Regions from separate parts of the Marinobacter antarcticus genome, predicted to be linked through region 3. Evidence: predicted binding sites of a transcription regulator. Region 3 holds the regulator's gene; each other region holds the start of a gene.
The links. Region 3 encodes FliA, which starts transcription of late flagellar genes. Its sites were predicted from a motif close to CTAAAGTTTNNNNNNNNNNNGCCGNTAA; they were not measured.

Region 1 (5,854 bases), on a different contig from region 3:
CGTCCACGTTGGTGCGGTTCATAAAGCCATAGGTCAGGCCTGACATATGCGTGAACAGATCGCGAATGGTCATGGTGCGGGTTGCAGGTGTGGTCAGGAAATTGGGATAGACACCACTTTTATAAACCCGCAGGTTTTTCCAGGCCGGAATATACTTGTAGACCGGATCATCCAGCAAAAACCGCCCCTGCTCATAAAGCTGCATCATGGCGATAGACGTGATCGGCTTGGTCATAGAGTAAATGCGGAAAACAGTATCCCGGCAAACCGGCTTGTTGCGTTCCACATCCATCAACCCCAGGGCTTTCACATAGGCAATTTCACCTCGCCGGGCCACCAGTGTCAGCGTACCGGGAAGCTTTCCAGGCTGGATGTAGCGACGGTCAAGGTGGTCTTCAATGTTGCGAAGCTGGTCCGGCACGAGGCCGGCAAGCTGGTTGAGTTCCGTCATAGAAAGGGCATCTTCGTGTGTGGTTTTGCGATCATTGCGCCGCTATTAAACAAGGATCCTAGAGCTCGCGGCCAGTTCTATCAACGGCTCGGTTTATGCTGATAAGAAATACCTTTGCATTTTGCGGCAGTAGAGGGTACCTTACGTCTCGTTGGAAAGATTTAGCAAAGCACGTCATAAATAAGACGCTTCTCAGTTGTAACAAGTAGCATGTTCTGTTTTTGATCTCGCCAGTTTTTTGTTTCCCGCATATCGCTGACCAGTCATCATAAGATGTTCTGGCGGCACATTTAAAGATTGAATTCAGGAAAGTATATTATGTCAACTGTTACCGGTAACGTTAAGTTTTTCAACGAAGCAAAAGGTTTTGGCTTTATCACTCGCGAAAGCGGCCCAGACGTTTTTGTTCACTACAGCTCCATTAAGGGCGACGGCTTCAAGACTCTGGCCGAAGGCCAAGAAGTTGAGTTCACCGTTACTCAGGGCGAGAAAGGCCCACAGGCGGAAAACGTAGTTGCTGTGTAAATAACACGCAACACGCAGTGAAAAAGGCAGCTTCGGCTGCCTTTTTTCGTTTATGTTTGCCCAAAAATTATGTGATCCCGCCGGTAATTTCTCAGGATTAGTTTTATTCACGGATACTTCTTTCTTATTGCGGAAATCCATTAATTAGACTTAGGGAGGCTCTGATCAAAGCCTGAACCCGCTTAACTGTTCGTCAAGACGCCGGGCAACTCTGAGCAGCGACTCACTGGACTCGCTAACGCGACTGGCCCGCTGGCTGATCTGTTCGGCGGCATTATCAATGAATGTGATGTTCGAGCTGATCTCCTCAGAGACGTTACCCTGCTGCTCTGTTGCGCTAGCCACCTGGGTCATCTTTTCCGAAATAGCGGTCAGCGACCGTTTAATGTCATTGATCGTTGTCTCGGCGGTGTCTTTGGCTGCCACCACGGATTTAAGACCGGACTCACTCTCGTTAATCACCCCGATCGAGCTGGCAATACTGCTGCGTAACGCCGCAATCATCTGCTCGATTTCATTGGTTGATCCCTGGGTACGACTGGCCAGAGTACGCACTTCATCGGCGACCACGGCAAACCCGCGCCCTTGCTCACCCGCGCGCGCCGCCTCGATCGCGGCGTTCAGTGCCAGCAGGTTGGTCTGCTCGGCGATGGTGCGGATAACATCCAGCACCTGACCGATGTGTTCACTGTCACCCTTCAGCGACTCGATGGATTCGACAATAGCCTGCATATTGGATTCCAGCGCTTCGACTGCCTGCGAGACCGAATGATTCGCCTTCTGCCCCTGAACCGCAAGCTCATCCGCCTGACGGGTTGATATATCCGTATCAGAGACGTTGTTGGCAACTTCCTGTATTGAGCTGCTCATCTCGTTGATCGAGGTGGCGATGCGGCTTATTTCGGCACGCTGTTGATCAATGGCGCTGGCGTTTTCAGCGCCCAACTGGTTAATAGTCTCCGCCGCACCGTTCAGCTCGGTGCCGGTTTCACGAATTGTGCCCAGCAGCGCTTTCAGACGCTCGACCATCTGGTTCGCCGCCAGGGACAGCTGCCCCAGCTCGTCTTTTGATTTTGCCTCGAGCGACACCTGCAGATCACCTTCGGCGACCCGTTTCATGCTTTTCAGCAAGACATCAATGGCACGGGTGATATAACGGGATACGGTGTAGCCCGCCAGCACCGCAATAACAATGGCGATCAAAGCCACAATCAGCAGCAGGCTGATCTTCTGCCCCAGGTCATCATCGATTGCGGCCAGCACCAGCTGTGATTCCTGATCCGCCAGTTCCTGCATCGCTGTTGCGCTTTCCGTCATCGAACCCAGCTCTTCGCCCGCCACCTGCCAGGTTTCCAGATAGCGATCCAGCGCGACCATATAATTCTGTGCCAGTACGCGCACTTTTTCGGCAGCGACGCTAGCGGTGGCTGTCTGCGATCCAGGGCCATTTTCGATGCTATCTTCACCGTCAGGATTTGTGGCCGGCGCCTCCAGTGCATCTGCCGAGGCTAAAATTTCACTCGCCAGCTTTCTTGCTTTTGCCAGCGCGGCGCGCTCTTCGTAGATGATGAAGTTTTTCTCTTCCATGCGTGCTTCCAGCATTCGCTTGATCATCAGGTTGGCGGTATCAACCTTGTCCAACCGCGCCTTGAAATCAGCTTTGCTGGCAAACAGTTTGTCATTGAGAGCGTTGTATTGTTTCTGCTGCTCAGCGCGAACGTCGATCAGCAGCGCCTCCAGAGCAGTTGCCGTTTCCTCCATTTCGCGCCCCAGCGACGCCAGTGAACGACGCTGTTCGGCGTAGGCACGGAACTGCCCGACATAGCTCGCAAGCTGCTCACGTATTCGCGCCATCCGGTCATTCACTTCGGCGCCGTCGGACTCGGCAACAAGACGGTCAATACGCTGCTGCATCCGCTCGTTGAGTTCGTCAGCACGAGTGATAAAGCGATCGTCGCCGGTAATTACGTAGTCCTTTTCGGCCCCGCGCAATTGCTGAACATCGGACACAACAGCAGACAGCTCGTTGACCAACGAAAAATCGGTTTCAAGATTCGACATGCCGGAATAACCAATCCACGCGGTCGCGGCTGTCATCAGTGACGTGATAACGAATGCCAGCCCCAGCTTGTATCCCAGATTCATGACCCATTCCCTATATCAGTCAGGTTTGCCAACTCCGGCCATTTGGTGTTCTACAACTCTCTAAACAGCGTAACGGCTGGTTTGCCAGTTTCTAAAGCGTAGATCACCTGGAGCAACGGCGCTGCGGGATTATTCAGAGGCTTCTTAGCACAAAGCGCGTGCCAGTCCCGAGAATAGTCTCACTGTTATTTCTAGCCCGAAGGGTTCTACCCCGTTTCCACGGACGGTTTTAAAACGGTAGTGGATTTACCCAAGCTTCGAAAATTCGTTTCCATTGATTCCCTTTTTGTTTCAAAACATAGCTCGAAAATATAAGATACGCTATGTGCGTTAACGCACAGTATCAGGGCTTTGAAAAGCACAGGCTGGCAGTAATACCGGTATTCGAAACTGAGTTCTGACACGTTGATTTCCATTAAGTAGTTCTCACTACCAAGGAGTGGGTTATGATTGGTTTATTGGTAGCTATCATTCTCGTGATAGTAATTGTCAGGCTGGTTTAGCCAGCGCTGGAATCTTCACACATTGGGCTAAAAATCGTCTGAGAGATTCTGGATGCTGATGACGTTCGCCTTTGTCCTGTATTGATGTATGACTTATGCAGCTCGTAGTTCAGAATCTCGCAAAGCTCTATGATCAAAAGCGAGGACTTGCGTCCACCAGCTTTGAAGTAGACAAAGGCGAGCTAATCGCCATTGTTGGTCATAACGGTGCTGGCAAATCGACCTTACTGAAAATGCTGGCAAACTGGATCGTTCCGGATAGCGGTACCGCAACGGTTGACGGGGCCGATCTGAAAGACAGGGTGGCTGTCGTCGGAAAGGTGGGTTTCATTCCAGAAGATCCCAATCTAATCGATTTCTTTTCCGTTGAATATAACCTCACGCTCTTCGCCCGGCTCTCCCGCGCCCCGAAGTCTCGGGTGGAAGACGTTCTGGCCGAGTTCAATCTACTGCCTTTTCGACGAAGCAAGGTACAGGCGCTGTCAAAAGGATTGAAGCAGCGGGTGAACATCGGACGCGCACTGTTGGCAGATCCTCCGCTGCTCATTCTGGATGAGCCCACATCGGGCCTCGACTTCGAGATGACAAGGGAAATCTACCGTTTGTTAAAATCGATGCATGCAGCTGGAAAGACCATTCTTTTTACTTCCCATCGACCTGAAGAGATAAAAAACCTTGCAACGCGGATCATGGTGCTGCATGAAAGCAGCCTGGTCTTCGACGGATCTCCCCAAGCGTATTTTCAATCCGAAATTCATGAAAATCTGTATGCATTATGATGCGAAATATCCTCATACTTGCATGCAATGATTTAGCCATCGCTCTCAAAAACAAGACGTTTTTTTTGATCCTGTTCATCCCGCTGTTCGTGTTTGTTACGCTGAATCTGGTAGACGTGACCGGCGTCGAAGCAAGCAAAATCAAAATCGGTCTGGTTCAGCAGGAAGCGTTTACACCCGAAATCACCCAGAGTATCAGTGCTGCTGAAAACCTTATCGAGATAACCTGGGTTGAAAATACGGAAGCGGGGATTCGTTTATTAACCGAGCGCAAGATAGACGGAATTTTAACGAGAAATGAAGCAGAAACCGACAGCCTTGCGTTGATTGTCTTGAAGAAAGATTCCATCCAAACCGTTGCGATCATGCAGACTTTCTCAGCATTACAGAAAGCCGCAGAAGGAGGTCGCCCGGATTGGATTACCGGAATCCAGGCATTGCACAAGGGCGGCATTCAGAGAGAGACGTTGCCTACATGGGTATTGATGTTGGTTCTGCTCATCGGCTTCATTATCCTGCCGGCGCAAGTGGCCGAGGAAAAGGAAAAGAAGCTTCTGCTTGCTCTTCTCCAGACGCCCATAACCGAAGCCCAATGGTTGATAGCCAAATTGATCCTGGGAATGCTGCTGACCTTGGCGGCGGTACTGTTTCTTCATCTGCTAGGAAAATTCGGCCCGGTACACCTTTTCGATTATATCGCCATACTCCTGGCAGGTAGCTTTTGCTTCAGCGCCTTTGGGATTTTTCTGGGGTTTCTATGCCGCAGCCAAGCCAGCGCCAGAACGCTGGGCGTTATCTTCTATTTACCGCACCTGCTCCCTTCGGCAATGGCAGATGTTTCACAGAAGTTAACCGCCGTTGCGCCGTTGCTGCCATCCTATCAATTGTATAAGCCTCTTCAGTCCATACTCCTGGAAAACGCCAGCTTGACAGATATGACCTTTGATTGGATCTACCTGATTTTACTGGGATCATTGATGTTTGTTTTATCATACCTGTTGATGAAGAAACGCTGGCTTATGTGATTTCCGGCACCTCAGCGGTTGCTGACAAGTTAAATCTCCGGCTTTCTCTAAAAAATGTGCAGAGTGTCATTGCGCACCGGAAATTGATTATTGATGGTGAGCCACAGCGGTTCGCCAGCCAGGGGCGCTTCCTCTGGCAACCCTCGTTGGGCATGCAGATGCAGGTGCGGTTCCGAGCTGTTTCCCGAATTGCCCATCTGCCCCAGAAAGGCACCGGTTCTTATCCTGTCTCCGGTTGCTACCGCGATACTGCCTTGGCGTAAATGCGCAAGGATCACGAAAAAATCCCCGCAATTGATAGCGACATAGTTGCCAGCCATATGGTCGCGGTCCATTTCCGGAACCGGCATATCTTGTATCCCATCAACTACCAGGGCCACTTCGCCGCTGCATGGCGAGAGAACCGGCACGCCAAACGTTGTGTAT
Region 2 (5,854 bases), on a different contig from region 3:
TTGGTTTTCGCGTGTGTGTGGTTACGCCTGAAAGCCTTCCACTATTCAGAAATATTCACTCTCTTTCTGATCTTCGGAAAAGTGGCATACGGATCGGCCAGGGAACCCACTGGCCCGATACGCCTATACTCAGGGAAAACGATATCCCGGTGATCACCCATTCCCGCTACGAAATTCTGTTCGGCATGTTGAGGAAAAATCGTTTTGACTGTTTTGCCAGAGGCGTCAGTGAGGTTATAAATGATCTTGCGATTGAGAACGATCCGGAGCTGACGATAGAACCAAACCTGGTGCTGGCTTATCCCATGCCCTCGTACCTCTTTGTGGGACCAAATGATCTTTCAACGGCTCACCGGCTACAACTGGGAATGGAGCGCGCCATCCGGGATGGCAGTTTCGGTGTTTTTCTCCAGCGGCATTACGGTTCTTCGGTCTCGGCTCTCAACCTGGATAAGCGCACAATGATTGTTCTGAATAATCCGTTTCTGAGCGGTGAGTCGAATAATGTCGGTCGCCAGACACTGAATAATTTGCGCTGGCGCCTCGAGTTGCTTAGCCGCTGAGTCAGGTCCGGAAGCGGGAGGCATTTGCGTCGAGAGCCTGGCCAATCTCATCGATGCGGCCGCTATAGACGTCGTTCTCATTTGCCGCTGTTGCAGCTTCCTGGCCCTGATCTGCAATACGCGTAATCGAAGCGTTCAGCTCTTCGGTAACCGAGGTCTGCTCTTCCGAGGCGGTCGCAATCTGTGTTGTCATTTGGCTTATGGAGGTGATGGCATCGGCAATCCTGTTAAGGGAGTCCATCGCATCCTGTGCCTTCTCCATGCTGACGTTGGAGACCGCTGTGGAAGCTTTCATTACGTCGACAGCATCGTTGGCGCCTTTTTGCAGACGCTCGATCATGTTATTGATCTCTTCTGTGCTGGTCTGGGTGCGCTGAGCAAGGTTTCTTACCTCATCGGCTACAACCGCAAAACCGCGTCCGGCGTCGCCAGCACGCGCAGCTTCAATAGCCGCGTTCAATGCGAGCAGGTTGGTCTGTGCCGCAATACCCTGGATAACTTCCAGCACCGATGTGATAGACGTAACGTCCCGGCCCAGTGCGTCAATCACTTCTGCTGCGGCACTGACTTCGCGGGATAGTTTCTGCACGGCATCCCGCGACGCGGATACAGTTTCCAGCGATGCGCGGCTGTCCCCATCTGCCGTGTTTGCCGCATCGGCTGTTTGCTGGGCGTTCTGGGCAATTTCTCCGGCTGCTGCGGACATCTCGTTAATCGCTGTCGCAACCATATCCACTTCAGCCTGCTGGCTTTCAACGCTGTTGCGGCTCGCTTTTGCGGTATTCCTCAGCGCGGTTACGTTGGTGGCCAGTTCGGTACTGCCCTGCTGTACCTCACGGACAACTTCGTGGATTTTCTCCACAAACTGGTTAAAGCTTCCCGCGAGCTGACCGAACTCATCACGGGCACTGTCGTCCAGGCGCTGGGTCAAGTCCGCATCGTTTGACCCAATATCCGCCATCGCCGCATTCAGCCGGCGAACCGGGGCGTTTATTTTGTCTTTATTGACGAAAGTTCCCAGATACCAGTCCACACCGCGAGCCTGGCTAATGGAGTGGAAGCTGGCGCTCCAGGGCACGTCATCTTTCTGATAGGTATGATCACCCCCGTCCAGTTTCGGGGCTTCGCCGAGCAATGAGCTGATGTTCTTTCCGATGAGATTTCGGTCCGGGTGATAAAGCACCGTGCCCTCTTGACTGATAAGCGCCGCGTAGCCCGTACCGGCCAGATTTATAACAGACAGAATATCATCGACGGCTTTCAACGTGATATCAGCTGCTGCGACACCTCTATTCTCTCCGCGCGTAACGGGCGCAAGAGTGGAAATGATGATTTCGCCGGTGGCAGCATCGAGATAGGGCTCGGTAAACGATGAACGGCCGAGCTCTATGGCTTTTTTATACCAGGGGCGGACTCTGGGATCGTAGTCAGATGGCAGGGAAGCTTCGTCAGCCTCGGTCTTCATGAGCATGTAGCCATTGTTGCGGCCCACATACACATCCTTGAAATTCCCACCGGTCGCAATCGCCTGAAGCAGGTTTCGGGCCTGCTGATCTGTCGTAGACGTTTCCAGCGCCTTGGCTGTGGCTTCAGTCATCATCAGCCGTGTATTGAGCCAATCGGCAATGCTCGACGTATTCTGCTCCGCTGTATTTTCAATCAAAGCATCGACATAGGTTTCCGTCGTGTGCTGCAGGCGGAGATTGCCGGAAATGGTGAAGGCGGCCATTACTAGAATAAGCAGGATACTGAAGGTAACCAACAGCTTTTGACCGAATGAAAGATGCACGCTGTACTCCTGATTTTGATTTAATCGTTTTTCGGCTGCCTGTGCGAACTCTTTAATGCCTTCTGATAGAATTGCCCGATAAATCCATATCAATGCCATACAGGAGCTACGCTGAATGGCCCATGAAGAACTGCATCTCAATCTCCGCAACCTGACACTTGATGATTACGAACAGCTTCAGGTGCTTATGGATCGTGTCTATGACGATATTGGTGGCGCCTGGCCAAAGGACACCATCAAAGCGCTGGTGGACCAGTTCCCGGATGGACAGATCTGCATTGAGGACAAAGGTCAGTTGGTTGCTGTAGCTCTCACCGTATCGGTTAAATATGAGCGGTTCAGCAACCCCCATACCTATGACGATCTGATTAAGCGAAACGAACAAATCAGGCATGACCCAAAAGGCGACTCCCTTTACGGGTTGGATGTGTTCATTCACCCGGAATATCGTGGTTATCGCCTTGGGCGGCGGTTGTATGAAGCTCGCAAAGAGCTCTGCCGATCCATGAACTTGCGTGCGATCCTTGCGGGGGGGCGCATACCTGGCTATTTCAAGTATTCGGATCAGTATTCACCTGCTGAGTACATTGACCGGGTTGACCGCAGAGATATTTACGATCCGATTCTGAGCTTTCAACTGTCGAACGACTTTCAGGTTACCCGGCTGATGCACAAATACCTCCCGGAGGATGAAAAATCCCAGGGGTACGCAACGTTGCTGGAATGGCGGAACATTCTTTACACCCCGCCCTCCTCAGTCCTGAACGAAAAGAAAACCCAGGTTCGCATGGGCGCCGTTCAGTGGCAGATGCGAGAGTTTTTATCAGTTGAAGAGGTGCTTGAACAGGTTGAATATTTCGTAGATGCGCTGTCTGATTACAAGAGTGACTTTGCGCTGTTCCCGGAGTTTTTCAACGCGCCACTGATGGGGCTGACCGATCAGGTAGACCAGACCCGCGCTATCCGTTTTCTTGCCGGGTTCACCGAGCAGTTCCGGGATCGCATGTCTGATATGGCAGTAAGCTATAACATCAACATCATTACCGGTTCCATGCCTTTGCTGGAGAACGATCGCGTCTACAATGTGTCCTACCTTTGCCACCGCGATGGCCGGGTGGACGAGCAGCGCAAGGTCCACATTACGCCCCACGAGCGTCGTGACTGGGTTATAGAAGGTGGAAGCGAATTTGAAGTGTTCGATACAGATGCCGGGCGTGTTGCGATTATGATCTGTTATGACATCGAATTCCCCGAACTGGGGCGAATTGCGGCCAGCAAGGAAGTCGATATTATCTGCGTGCCCTTCTGGACAGACACCAAAAATGGCTATTTGCGGGTTCGTCATTGTGCCCAGGCCCGGGCGATCGAAAACGAGTGTTATGTAGCGATAACAGGTAGCGTAGGGAACCTGCCGAAAGTACAAAACCTCGACGTGCAGTACGCTCAATCGTCGGTGTTCTCGCCGTCTGACTTTGCCTTCCCTCACGATGCTGTCATGGCTGAAACAACGCCTAATACCGAGATGATCATGTTCTCTGATATGGATCTGGAAAAACTAACATTGGTACGCAACGAAGGGTCAGTAACCAACATTAAAGACCGCAGAGTTGATATGTACGAAATTATCACCCGGTAGGTGTTGAACAACTGCCTCAAAAGTTTATCGTATGGCACTGGTTGCGTTGCAAAACCTTTGGTCAGTGTCTATTGTTTAATCAATATCAAGTCAGCCTCTGCAGAGATTCAGTATTCATGAAGGAAGCGTTGCCCGATCTAGTCGCCCGTTTCAGAATCCGGCAAGGCCTGTTCCGCAAGGAACGGGTCGAGGCCGAGCTTTTTGAGCTGGACGCTTACGGTTGCGTTATGAAAACGGACAAGATGTTCAATCCCGGCGATACAGTCGTGCTCGATCTGATTATGGACATGCCGTTTGATAAAATCCGTGCGGAAAGTGTGACAGGGTTAATTACCGAACGCAGAAAGCACTGTAGCAACTTCTTCTACTCGATTGATTTTGTTGACTTGAAGTCTGATGGAGGCACAGGTCTAGAGGAAAAGTTGCGTCGCATCAGGGAAGTTCTTTCCAAAAAACAGTCGTTAAAATCACGTCGTTCCTCAGGTTCTGTGCCCGGTTTCCGGCAAATGGCCTGATCACTATTGTCCGTTCTATCTGTCTGCAAGGAGATAATCTTATGGCGAAGAAAGCCAAAGAAAGCGTTGATAAGATCGTAAAGAAGGTCAACAAGGAATTTGAGAAAACGTCATCCCAGATTGAAGGTCTGGTCAGCGATGCGAGGAAACAGCTCGATAGCCTGCAACATCAGGTTCAGGATCCGGTTCGCAAGGTTCTGAAAGAAGTCGATGAACTGCGCGAACGTGAAATGAAGCGTTTTAGCGACGAGTTTGAACGTCGCCTGGACGAGTTCCACGAACTGCAATCCAACATACTCGAACGCTTGGGTGTCGCTTCTAAAGAAGACATCCGTAAAGCCGAAAAAGAGAGCAAAAAAGAACTCAAAAAAGCGCCTGCATCGGCAGCAAGCACCGCTGCCAAGAAACCCGCAGCAAAGAAACCCGCAGCAAAGAAACCTGCAGTGAAGAAAGCAGCCCCTAAAAAGCCTGCGGCAAAGAAAGCGCCAACTGCCACGGCCAAGAAGCCGGTTGATAAAAGCAATCTGACGCTCGTGAAAGGCATCGGGCCGGCTACGGCCCAAAAGTTGAAAGCTGCCGGGATCACGTCCATTGATCAGATTGCCAACCCATCGGCAGCCGATCAGGAAAAGCTGAATGGCTTCTCACACATCAAGGGATTTGATCAATTTACAGTTGAAGCCAAGAAAATCAACTGATGCGAACGCCTGACCAGCCTGTTTTACGGGACATTGTCCTGATTGGCGGCGGGCACAGCCACGTCGGGGTACTCAAACGGTTTGCAATGAAACCGGTTCCCGGCGTCCGGCTGACCCTCATTTGCCGTGACACGCACACACCCTACTCCGGAATGCTGCCTGGCTACGTGGCAGGACACTACAGTTACGACGATGTACACATCGACCTGAGCCGCCTGGCAGAGTTTGCAGGGGCACGCTTTTATCGGGCCGAAGCCAGAGGTATTGATCGCGACAGCAAGCGTGTGATCTGCAAAGGCCGGCCGGATGTTCCTTACGACATACTGTCGATCAATATCGGTTCGTCGCCCAGGACGAATGAGGTAGAGGGTGCCTCCCAGTACGCGGTGCCGGTAAAGCCAATCACTGGTTTCAACAACCGCTGGCTTGCCCTCCTCTCACGTATTGAAAACCACGAAGGGCCACTCACGGTAGGCGTTGTAGGCGCAGGCGCTGGAGGTGTGGAGCTGACACTGGCAATGCAGTATCGCCTTAAAAACGAGCTGGAGCAGCGCGGGCGGGATTCCGGCCAACTGCATTTCCACTTGTTTGATGCAGCCGAAGAAATTCTTCCCACGCACAACGCAAAAGTACGGGAAGTCTTCCGGAAAACG
Region 3 (5,854 bases):
AGCAAAGCTTCAAATTCATCATCGGTGATATCATCGCCAGCACCATCATTCTTGCCAGCTGGCTTCTCATGAGCCGGGCTATCGCCTGCCCCGGCGGTGGGAGCTTCCGCATGCAGGGCATCAAGCAATTTTTCAAACTCATCGTCGGTAATGTCACCGTTGTCCAGGCCGGCTTCTGAAGGCTCATCCGAGGGTTCGGCGGTCTCTTGCGCAGCGGCATCCTGAGGCAGGGCCAGAGCGTCCAGTGCGGCAATCAGCTCACCAGGCGCGGGCGTCAGCTCTTCGCGATTACGTACCTGCTCAAACATGGCATTAACATGATCCAGAACCTCCAGGACAACATCCATAAGCTCCGAATCCACCTTCCGCTTATGGTTGCGCAGGATGTCGAAGACGTTTTCTGCGGAGTGGCAGCAGTTGACCAGAGCATCCAGCTGCAGGAAGCCAGCACCACCCTTGATGGTATGAAATCCACGGAATATGGCGTTGAGCAGATTGCTGTCATCAGGATGTTGCTCAAGATCGACAAGTTGCTCAGACAACTTTTCGAGAATCTCTCCAGCCTCTACAAGGAAGTCCTGAAGGATCTCATCATCGGCATCAAACGCCATGTGTTAACCTCTTATATTCAGAAACCGAGACTGGACAACAAGTCATCTACGTCGTTTTGTCCCGAGACTACATCTTCACGCTCTTCAGCCTTCATCTGAGGCCCCACACCCTGCTCGGCAGATACTTCCTGGCCGTCAATCTGATGCACCGTGCCGGTGAGCTGGTCAACATGGCTGGCCATAACTACCAGGCTGAGCATCTGCTCCTCCACGTCTTTGACCAGCGTCGTAACGCGCTGAATCACCTGGCCGGTCAGGTCCTGAAAATCCTGCGCCAACAGGATTTCAGAAAGACTGCTGTAAATGGTGTCGGCGTCCTGGGTCAGGCTCAGAAAAAAGTTATCGATCCGACCGTACAGCTCACGAAACTCAGAAGGTTGCATCTCACGACGGCGCAAACGCTGCCATTCATCCCGTAAAGTGGACGCTTCGGCGCGCATTGCATGGGCTACCGGCATACTTTCTTCAACCAGATCCATGGTGCGATTGGCAGCCTGGCCCGTCATCTGAACAACGTACGCAAGCCGATCTGAGGCGTCTGTCATCATCGACAGAACTTCCTTCTGTTCCGCACTGCGCGGATCTATCTGAAAGTTCCGGATTGATTCATGGAGCGTTCGGGTCAACCGACCCACTTCCCGATACAGACTCTGATCCCGGACCTCGCCCAGTTCATTGATCAGAGCCATAGCGCGGACATAATCTCCGCCTTCAACGCATTGACTGAGCTCTGCCGCCTGATGCCGGAGCTTTTCGGTTACTTCCGGCTCAAGACCCTGGTGGATCTGTTCGTTATCGCTCATACGACCCATCCAATCTCTGTTTACTGGATTCGTTCAAAGATTTTCTCAATTTTTTCTTTGAGAACGGCGGCGGTGAAGGGCTTTACCACATACCCATTCACGCCGGCTTGAGCAGCTGCCACAATCTGGTCCCGCTTGGCTTCGGCAGTAACCATCAAAACCGGGAGGGTTTTCAGATTGTCATCGGCCCGCACCGCCTTGAGCAAATCAAAGCCGGACATTCCGGGCATGTTCCAGTCAGTTACCAGGAAATCGTACTTGCCGCTTTTCAGCATGGGCAGAGCAGTGTTGCCGTCATCCGCTTCATCAGTGTTGGTGAAACCCAGATCACGGAGCAGGTTTTTGATAATCCGCCGCATTGTGGAAAAATCGTCCACAATGAGAATTTTCATGTTCTTGTCCAAAGGGACCTCCAGTTAGTAAGACCCGGAATTCGTTTGACCTTAGCGCTCAAAGTGTAGCCGGCCGCTGATTTAACCACTTATTGTCTGATCTTTATCACGGTTGTAAAGCATCGGTTACCAAATACTACACTCCAGTACGATCCAGAAACCTGAGACGGGCCTAACTGCCATCATCATTACGCCATTCCGAGAGCCTGGCACGAAGCCGTAGCGCCGCCTGGCTGTGAATCTGGCTGACTCTGCTTTCGCTGACGCCCAGCACTGCACCGATTTCTTTGAGGTTCAGTTCATCCTGGTAATACAGGCTCAGAACCAGTTTTTCCCGCTCAGGGAGCTGTTCAATAGCAGCGGCCAGATTGCTCTGAAAGGAATCCGAAGTCAGGCCGTCCAGCGGATTATCGCTGGCCTCTGTTTCTTCTATCGGCAGCTCTCCGGATTCATTGAGCTCATCAAGGCTAAAAAGTCGCCCGCTGCTCGCATCCGACAAAGTGGCGTGGTATTGAGAAAGCTCCATGCCGAGTTCTTCGGCAACCTCACCGTCCTGTGCTTCACGCCCCATACGATTTTCAACAGCCTTGATAGCCTGAGCAACCCGGCGGGCGTTCCTGTGAACAGAGCGCGGCACCCAGTCGCCTTTGCGGATTTCATCCACCATGGCACCGCGAATGCGTATCCCCGCATAGGTCTCGAATGTTGCGCCTTTGGTTGAGCTATAGCGTTGAGCAGCCTCCAGCAATCCAATCATGCCGGCCTGCATAAGGTCATCCAGTTGCACGGAGGCTGGCAGCCGCGCCAAAAGATGAAGAGCAATTTTCTTGACCAGAGGCGCGTGCGTCTCAATCAGTTCCGAGGAACTTTTTACGCCAGCCTGGTGATAGATTCCCAGATTTTTCGACAATGTCATGTATCCGGTATTGTTTAACGGGTTCCGTTTCAGACTTCGACGAGCCGCTCCACAAAAAACTCCAGATGCCCGCGGGGAGATGAAGGCAGCGGCCAAGTCTCTACTTTTTCAGCCAGTGCCTTGATCGCAAGCGAGGCTTTGGCCCGAGGGTAGGCTTCCAGCACTGCTTTCTGACGCTGAACGGCTTTTTTCACAGCTTCGTCGTACGGCACCATACCTACATATTGCAGTGCCACGTCCAGAAAGCGTTCGGTGACCCGGGTCAGTTTTTCAAACAGATGACGACCTTCCTGCTCAGTACCCACCTGATTGGCGAGAATCCGGAAGCGGTTGGTGCCGTAGTCACGATTCATCAGCTTAATCAGAGCATAGGCGTCAGTGATGGATGTCGGCTCATCGCAAACGACCAGCAGCAACTCCTGGGAGGCCCGGAGAAAACTCACTACCGCCTCGGAAATGCCCGCTGCAGTGTCCACAATGAGTACATCCATCTGATCACCCAGCTCGCTGAATGCGTTGATCAGGCCTGCGTGTTCCATAGGGCTGAGCTGAGTCATGCGTTGCGTGCCGGAAGATGCCGGAACAATTTTGATACCCCCCGGGCCGTTAACCAGAACGTCTCGAAGATCGCACTCGCCCGCCAGCACATCCTGCAAGGTACGATTTGCCGTAATGCCAAGCAGCACATCAATGTTGCCCAGACCAAGGTCGGCATCAAGCAAAACCACACGCCGGCCCTTCTGGGCCAGAGCGATGGCAAGATTGACCGACACGTTACTCTTGCCGACACCGCCCTTACCGCCGGAAACTGCGATCACCTGTACCGGATGTGGTTTGCTCATACTGTTTATTATCTCTCACAACGTTTAGCCGGGTATGGTTCGTAGCTGGATGCAGCTCAGATCTTCAGGGCCTCATGCCGTTTCGCGCGGACGCTCTGCGTCAGGTAACCGCTCTGCAGCGGCCTGTTGCTGAAGCGTTTTAAGGCGCTCGACAGCCAGGCGCACTAGCGGAACCGCTTCGGCATGATGCAGATCTCCAGGAATCTTTTGCCCATCTGTGTAGTAGGCCACCGGCAATCCGGTTTCCATCACAAATCCCAGAGACTCGCCCAGTGTCAGGGCTTCGTCAATTTTTGTCATTACGCAGCCCGAAAGATTTGCCATCTTATAGCAATGCCATACGGATTTCATAATTCGCGGCTGGCTGGTTGCGGAAACAACCAAGTGTGTACGCACATTATGGTGACTGCGGGCCAGCTCTGTCAGTTGCTCCTGATAGCCCTTCTCGGAGCTGGTCAGCCCCGCGGTATCAATCAGCACCAGATGGCGATCCGACAGCTCATCAAGAATATCATCCAGTGTGTGGCTTTCATCCACCACCCGGACCGGCACATTCAGAATGCGACCAAACACGAAAAGCTGCTCATGCGCGGCAACCCGATAGCGATCTGTGGTAACCAGCGCCAAAGAATCGGCACCGTGCTTCAGCACATAACGGGCAGCCAGCTTGCCAATCGTGGTGGTCTTGCCAGCGCCCGTGGGGCCGACCAGTGCATAAACCCCCCCCTCGTCCAGCCACTCCTGACGCGCTGTGCGCACGCCGGTAACGAGCATTTTCAGGGCCCGCTTCCAGCCGTCATCAAGCTTCCCGCTTTTGTGTCGACGGGAGAGAGAGCCTGCCAGATCCGGGCTCAGGCCAAATTCCTGCAACCGCTCTGCCAGCCGCTGCTGAACCGCGTTGACGCCGGGTTCTTCCGGCTCATTGCGCTGGCCACTCATGAGATCCCGCAAAGAGCTGATTTCTGCACGCATGCTGGCAAGCTCATCGGAATAGTCGGTATTGCTGCTGACGCTTGCGGAGGCAGGTTCCTCATAACCTTCACTCGCTGCTTCATGCAGCTCCGCAAACGATGCTTCGGCATAGCCCTGACTGCGCGCTGCTCGATTTTCGCGAACATCGCGAATACGTGAGCGGGAGCGACTCAGCTCATCTTCCAGCCGGCGGTGCTGCTCGGCCTGCATTTCCGCAAGTCGGGCTCCGTTGGTGGCCTCACTGGCTTTTTCGCCAAGGCTCTGGCGCGCCATATTTTCGTCGTAATCCAGCGCAGAGACAATTTCAACGCCACCATCTACTCGCCGGTTGGATAGGATGACAGCATCTGGCCCCATCTGCTCACTGATCTGTTTCAGTGCTTCGGCCATGCTCTTGGCAAAAAAACGTTTCACTTTCATGTTATTGCATCCTCCACCGGCAACGCTGTATCGGCGTTGTCCGTTCTTTCATCCGCATGCCTACTGGCCCACGGACGCCACGATCGTAATCTGCTTGTTATCCGGTATTTCCTGGTACGAAAGCACATGCAGCCGCTCCACACCGAAACTGGCAAACTTTGCAAGCACCGGCCTCAGCGGGCCGGATACCAAAAGGATGGCGGGCTTACCCAGAACTTCCTGGCGCTGAACGCTGTCTTGCAAAGAGCGCTGCAGCTTCTCCACCATATTCGGCTCCAGAACCATACCTATATCTTCCTGGCCGCCAGATTGTTGACTCTGCTGAACAGACTTTAGCAATAACTGTTCCAGATCCGGATCCAGAGTAATCACTGGTATCTCCTGATCATTGCCACAGATGCTCTGAACGATCATCCGACGAAGAGCCTGACGTGCCAACGTCGTCAGCAACCTGGGATCCTGACTCTTCGGATGCACGTTCACGATGGATTCGGCAATGGACCGCATATCCCGGATGGGAACTTCTTCTTTGAGCAGGTTCTGGAGCACTTTCAACAAAAGGCTGATGGACACCGTAGTCGGCACCAGCTCTTCTGCCAGCTTGGGCGAGACCTTTTCCAGTTGATCCAGCCATTTCTGGACTTCTTCGTGCCCCAACAGTTCGTGGGCATGTTTTTGCAGAACCTGGTTCAGGTGCGTAGCGACAACCGTGCTGGCATCAACTACGGTATAGCCAAGTGTCTGAGCCTGATCTTTTTTCTCCGGTTCAATCCAGCTCGCATCCAGGCCAAAGGCCGGATCCTTGCCTTCTATCCCTTCGATTTTTCCGAATACCTGGCCGGGGTCGATGGCCAGTTCCCGGTCGGGATGTATTTCCGCTTCGGCTATCGTTACCCCC
Region 4 (5,854 bases), on a different contig from region 3:
TTATGGGGAAGCCATTCAGATTCTGGTACGCGCCCGGATTTAACCACAATTACAGGTTTGGTTCTGGACGCCACCCGCACGGCCGACATGAAGCGCCGGGCGTTGGGAATATGCTCAATGTGCATCAGAATAGCGCGGGTCTGGGTGTCTTGGGCAAGGTAGTCAATCAAATCATCGTGATCGATGTCCATACCATCGCCGAGAGTGAGGAAGTAAGAAAAGCCAACTCCTCGGGCAAACGCCCAGTCAATCACCGAGCTGGCGATAGTGCCCGACTGGCCCACAAACGCCACGCGGCCAGGAAGGACACCCATGTGCGCATAAGTGGCGTTAAGGCTTCTGGCCGGCACCATAAGGCCAATCGTGTTCGGGCCCAGAACCCGGATACCGGTTTCCTTAGCCGCCTCACGAACCGAGTACATCAGAGGCTGCCCGGTCTTACTGTGAGTCCGGGACATACCGCCGGTCATCACAATCGCCGTTCGCACGCCCGCTTCGCCAAGGCGCCTTATGGTCTTGGCTACCGTATCCGGTGGCGTACAGACAATGGCGAGATCCGGCGAAAACTCCATTCTGGACACTTTTTTGACACAGGGCACACCATGCACATTGTCATAATCATTCTGGTTAACCACCAGAAGCTTGCCCGGATAGCTGCCGCTCATCAGGTTTCGTAACACCATACCGCCAAGATTGTCTGACCGCTCCGACGCCCCTATGACTGCTATGGAAGCAGGATTGAACAGGCTTTCCAGGTACCGGGTGCTCAAGCTGACTCTCCTTCATGTGTTTGTTCTATCTTAGGCATAGACGAACCGATGTGAAATGCCTATCGCCCCTATAAGACCAAAGAAACGCGGCGCCATCGGATTATCCCTGATAGGATTAAAGAAAACACAAGTAAAGTCGGGGCGTTTCGAGATTTATGACCACCGCATTTTTTTCCCACGATGACTGCATGAAACATGACATGGGGCCGGAGCATCCCGAAAGCCCTGGCCGTCTGGCCGCCATCATCAGTTACATCGCCGACACCGGAATCGCTGAGAAGCTCGACTGGGTGCGCCCAGAGGAAATTACCCGCGATCAGCTTTTAAGCGTGCACCCGGAACGCTACCTGCAACAGCTCGACATGATGCAACCTACTCGTGGCCGGGTGTTCACCGACCCGGATACCGCCATGATGCCTGACACGTTGCGCGCCGCAAAGTTGGCTGCAGGTGCCAATATTCAGGCAGTGGATATGGTTATGAGCAGTCAGGTTACCAACGCGTTCATTTGTGTGCGGCCTCCTGGCCACCACGCCGAACGCAGCAAGTCCATGGGTTTCTGCTTTTACAATAACGTCGCACTGGCCGCTATGCGCGCGCTCAATTTCCATCATCTTGAGCGAGTAGCCATCATTGATTTTGATGTGCATCAGGGTAATGGCACGGTGGACATTGTGAGCGGAGATGAACGCATACTGATGTGTTCCAGTTTTCAGCATCCCTTCTATCCTCACTCGCACGTGCACCGGCAGGCCGATAACATCGTGAACATCCCCATCGAAGCGGGCTGTTCCGCTGCGGAATTCCGCAAACAAGTGGAAGCTGGATGGATCAAGCGCCTGAACGCATTTAAACCCCAGGTTGTTCTGATATCAGCAGGGTTTGACGCTCACCGCCTCGACCCAATGGGGGAACTCAATCTGGACACCGAGGATTACCGCTGGCTGACCGAAATGCTGGCCGGCGTGGCAAGCGAGCACAGTAACGACCGGATTATTTCGACGCTGGAAGGTGGTTACCACTTGAAGGCGCTCGCAGAAAGCGTGAACGCCCATCTGGAAGTATTGAGTTCTATTTACTGAGGGAGTCGGGCATCCAAGCCCACGGCATCAACCAGCGGAGGACCCGCCGTAGCCATTGGCCTGCTGGAAGCCGGGGCGCTCGCCCTCGCGCTGTAAACGAATGGTCGTGCGGCGATTATCGGCGGCTCGCCTGGATACCGGGTACTGATCTCCATGTGCTCGCACCGTAATCAGGTCCGGATCCACTCCGCGGCTTTTCAGGTAATCCGCCACCACATTGGCACGATCCTCAGACAATGCCCGATTATCAATACGACTTCCAATGCTGTCGCTATGGCCATCGACAAACACCCGCTCAACAGTGATATCGGCCCCAAGATAGGCCACGATATCGTCCAGCAGATTCATGTCGGTTTCAGATAACGTCTTGCTGCCACTAGCGAACACTATTCTTGAGCGCCCTATCTGATCGATATTTACCGGCAGCAGATTCGCAGCGCAAGAACGATAACGCTGATACTGACCGTTAAAATTGATGTTGGAAACCTGCACACGAACCGGGCTCCCATCGTACCAGGACGCACGAGTAACGGTTGGACGCATACCGTCCAGAAGGCTTTGCGCAAGAATTACCGCCTGACGCGTCTCAAGAGATACCTGGCGGCGCCCCTCGGATACGTTTACCGCGCCCACAGGCCTCGGCGCCACTCCCGGCCGCCAGGCAGGTGCCTCAACAACCAGCGAGCCTCGCCCTGGGCGCATGAGACGGGATTCTGATTCCAGAAAAAATGACAGGTCTTCTCCGGCCCTGCGCCGGAAAATTGCCCGACCGTAGCCCGGAACCTCGTGCACCAGAGAACATTCGAAAACAGATTCGGCAAGATACCACTGGCTGTTTGAAATTCCGGCACCATAGCTTCCAGCCTGACCAGACCCGGGCAAAAACAATCCCAGCACCAGTGTTGCCAGCATATTCAGCGATTTTCTGGGGAGGCCGAGTGCCATAAAAGCGCCATAAGAGCGCCGTAAGAGCGCCGTAACAGTTATACCGTTGGTTCACGGATGTTTCGTGGTTTCACTGTTTAACGGCAACAGATCGGCGTTCTTTAGTCGGCGAGAGGAAAAACAATCACCGGCGCGTTCTGCTATAATTTGCAAAATTTCTCAGGGCCAAAGCGCCGTCCAAAACGAACGCGCCTTTCACGTCTCTTTTTTTCAGCACTTTGAAGGTATTGCGGAAACGAGCTCATGACCGAACAGCTTACACTTGTACGCCCCGACGACTGGCACCTCCACGTTCGCGACGGCGATGTTCTAAAAGACGTCGTGCCGGCAACTGCGGCCTGCTTCGGGCGAGCGATCATTATGCCCAACCTTGTACCGCCGGTCACAAACGCCGCTGAAGCGTCAGCGTACCGGGATCGCGTACTGGCAGCGGCCAAAGGCACGAATTTCCGGCCATTGATGACGCTTTATCTTACAGAGTCCACGAACCGCGAAGACATCCTTGAAGCAAGCGCCGAAGGCGTTGTCGCAGCGAAACTATACCCGGCTGGAGCCACCACAAACTCCGCTTCCGGCGTACAGGACATCCGCAATATCTACCCGGTATTGGAAGCCATGGCAGAGTGCGGCATGCTGTTGCTTGTTCATGGCGAAGTCACCGATGCGGACATTGATATTTTTGATCGGGAGAAGGTGTTCCTTGAACGCGTTCTGGCACCCACACTGGAAGCCTTCCCCAACCTCAAGGTTGTGCTTGAACACATCACCACCGCCGATTCTGCGGAGTTTGTAAGGCATTACCAAGGCGACAATCTTGGCGCAACGGTTACACCTCAGCATCTGATGTATAACCGCAATCACATGCTGGTGGGGGGGATTCGCCCTCACCTCTACTGCCTTCCGATTCTGAAGCGCAACCGGCACCAGCAAGCCCTGAGGGATGCCATTGCAAGCGGTGACAAGCGGTTCTTTCTGGGAACCGACTCTGCCCCGCATTCAAAGGATAAAAAAGAAGCTGCCTGTGGCTGCGCGGGCTGCTATTCAGCCTACGGCGCGATAGGGCTGTACGCGGAGGTTTTTGAAGAACTTGGCATTCTTGACCAGCTGGAAGCATTTGCCAGCCTCAACGGTGCGGATTTCTATGGTCTGCCGCGAAATACCGATACTATTACCCTGGTGAAGAAACCTTGGACAATGCCGGATGATTTACCCTTGGCGGGTGGCACCATCATTCCGCTGAAAGCCGGCGAAACAGTTAACTGGCGCTTGGCGTAAACTTCCCCCGACTTCCTGATAAACGGCCACGACCGGAGCTTTAGTGACTGACGAAAACAGACAATCGCACCCCATGTCCCGCAGATTCCGCGGTTTTTTGCCCATTGTTGTCGATGTCGAGACCGGCGGGTTCAATCCGGAACGTGATGCTCTGCTGGAAATAGCTGCCGTGATACTGACCATGGACGACGACGGTCGGTTGCGGCGTGCTGAAACCCATGTGCAGCAGATTGACCCGTTTGAAGGAGCCAATCTGGAGCAATCTGCGCTGGACTTCACGGGGATCGATCCCTGGAACCCGGAGCGGGAAGCTGTGCCTGAGCGTGAGGGCCTGAGCGAAATCTTCGGCCCCATACGCAAGGCGGTCAAGGCACACGATTGCAAGCGCGCAGTTCTGGTGGGACACAACGCAACCTTCGATCACAACTTCGTATTTGCTGCGGCACACCGGGCGGAAATCAACAGGAATCCGTTCCATCCCTTCTCCACATTCGACACGGCCACCCTTGCGGGCCTCGCCTATGGCCACACTGTTCTCGCCCAAGCCTGCAAACTGGCGGGCATTCCGTTCAACAATAAAGAAGCTCATTCCGCTGCCTACGATGCGGAAAAGACAGCCGATCTGTTTTGCGGGATCGTCAATCGCTGGCAAGAGCTGGGCGGGTTTCCGCCGCCTGTGATTTCGGATGAAGCCGAATAGTACGGGCTAGATTTCGATAAACAGCATCTACAAAAAAACCCGCAATGCGGGTTTTTTTGATTCAAGGATGCGAACAACACTGCTTACCAGTGAATGCCTCGCATAACAGCTGCGAATGCCACCTGTTCCGTGGACACCTTAGGCCTTTCAATGGACTTACCGCCTACTCCCGGAGATGAATCCGGAAACATGCGATACCCTGTATTCATTACGATTTCGCCCATCTTCGGCGCCAATGCATGCAGCACCTGAGCAAAAGTGCCAAGGCGCGTAGCAACACGCTTGGGGCGCTCAATAATTGCATTCGTCACCAGGTCCGCCGCCTCTTCCGGCGAGAGAGTCGGTACCGAGTCGTAGATCTTGGTGGGAGCAATCATTGGCGTTTTCACCAACGGCATATTGATGGTGGTAAACTTCACGTTTCGATCTGACCATTCAGACGCCGCGCATCGACTAAATGCATCCAGCGCCGATTTGGACGCCACATAGGCCGAGAAGCGAGGTGCGTTTGTAAGAACACCGATGGAAGAAATGTTAACCACATGCCCGCTATGGCGCTCCAGCATGGAAGGTGCAAACCCCATGATCAGACGAACGGAACCGAAGTAGTTCAGCTGCATGGTGCGCTCAAAATCATGGAAGCGATCAAACGACAGCGCCAGCGAACGGCGGATTGAGCGCCCGGCATTGTTTACCAGCACATCAACATGGCCGTGGTTATCCAGAACAGTTTTCACAAACCGGTCGCACTCCTCCATATCGGAGAAGTCACACTGGTAGGCATGTACATTGCCACCCTTGGCTTCCAGGGATGCGGTCACCTCGTCCAGTGTTTTCTTGGTGCGAGCGCCAATCACCAGAATAGCGCCAGCGTCCGCCAGCTTCTCGGCAGTCGCCAAGCCGATGCCTGAAGTTGCACCGGTTATCACACACACCTTGCCTTCAACCGTACCCTTGAGAGTGCGGTCCTTGAACAGGTCAGGGTCGAGATGACGCTCCCAGAAGTCCCAGATCACGGGTGCGTAACCTTCCAGGCGTGGCACCTCTATACCCGTTCCTTTCAGTGCACGCTCGGTTTCACG

Region 1: a site for FliA is predicted at 3,191-3,218, ahead of BUA49_RS12285 (methyl-accepting chemotaxis protein). Genes of this name have one in related genera too.
Region 2: a site for FliA is predicted at 2,381-2,408, ahead of BUA49_RS13845 (methyl-accepting chemotaxis protein). Genes of this name have one in related genera too.
Region 4: a site for FliA is predicted at 2,875-2,902, ahead of BUA49_RS17255 (flagellar protein MotY). Genes of this name have one in related genera too.

Annotation. Positions count from the first base shown of each region.
Region 1 is NZ_FRAQ01000002.1:198,154-204,007, forward strand. It holds gene BUA49_RS12275 (serine hydrolase domain-containing protein) at 1-451, opposite strand, end outside; gene BUA49_RS12280 (cold-shock protein) at 770-976, shown strand; gene BUA49_RS12285 (methyl-accepting chemotaxis protein) at 1,142-3,121, opposite strand; gene BUA49_RS12290 (ABC transporter ATP-binding protein) at 3,720-4,403, shown strand; gene BUA49_RS12295 (ABC transporter permease) at 4,400-5,428, shown strand; gene BUA49_RS12300 (M23 family metallopeptidase) at 5,476-5,854, opposite strand, start outside.
Region 2 is NZ_FRAQ01000002.1:537,870-543,723, forward strand. It holds gene BUA49_RS13840 (hypothetical protein) at 1-563, shown strand, start outside; gene BUA49_RS13845 (methyl-accepting chemotaxis protein) at 565-2,352, opposite strand; gene BUA49_RS13850 (bifunctional GNAT family N-acetyltransferase/carbon-nitrogen hydrolase family protein) at 2,468-3,988, shown strand; gene BUA49_RS13855 (hypothetical protein) at 4,105-4,503, shown strand; gene BUA49_RS13860 (helix-hairpin-helix domain-containing protein) at 4,545-5,201, shown strand; gene selD (selenide, water dikinase SelD) at 5,201-5,854, shown strand, end outside.
Region 3 is NZ_FRAQ01000001.1:1,888,580-1,894,433, reverse strand. It holds gene BUA49_RS08890 (chemotaxis protein CheA) at 1-611, opposite strand, end outside; gene BUA49_RS08885 (protein phosphatase CheZ) at 629-1,414, opposite strand; gene cheY (chemotaxis response regulator CheY) at 1,435-1,818, opposite strand; gene BUA49_RS08875 (RNA polymerase sigma factor FliA) at 1,979-2,722, opposite strand; gene BUA49_RS08870 (MinD/ParA family protein) at 2,752-3,564, opposite strand; gene flhF (flagellar biosynthesis protein FlhF) at 3,637-4,956, opposite strand; gene flhA (flagellar biosynthesis protein FlhA) at 5,017-5,854, opposite strand, start outside.
Region 4 is NZ_FRAQ01000006.1:29,576-35,429, forward strand. It holds gene BUA49_RS17245 (bifunctional acetate--CoA ligase family protein/GNAT family N-acetyltransferase) at 1-770, opposite strand, end outside; gene BUA49_RS17250 (histone deacetylase family protein) at 926-1,852, shown strand; gene BUA49_RS17255 (flagellar protein MotY) at 1,880-2,797, opposite strand; gene pyrC (dihydroorotase) at 3,041-4,072, shown strand; gene rnt (ribonuclease T) at 4,116-4,772, shown strand; gene BUA49_RS17270 (SDR family oxidoreductase) at 4,856-5,854, opposite strand, start outside.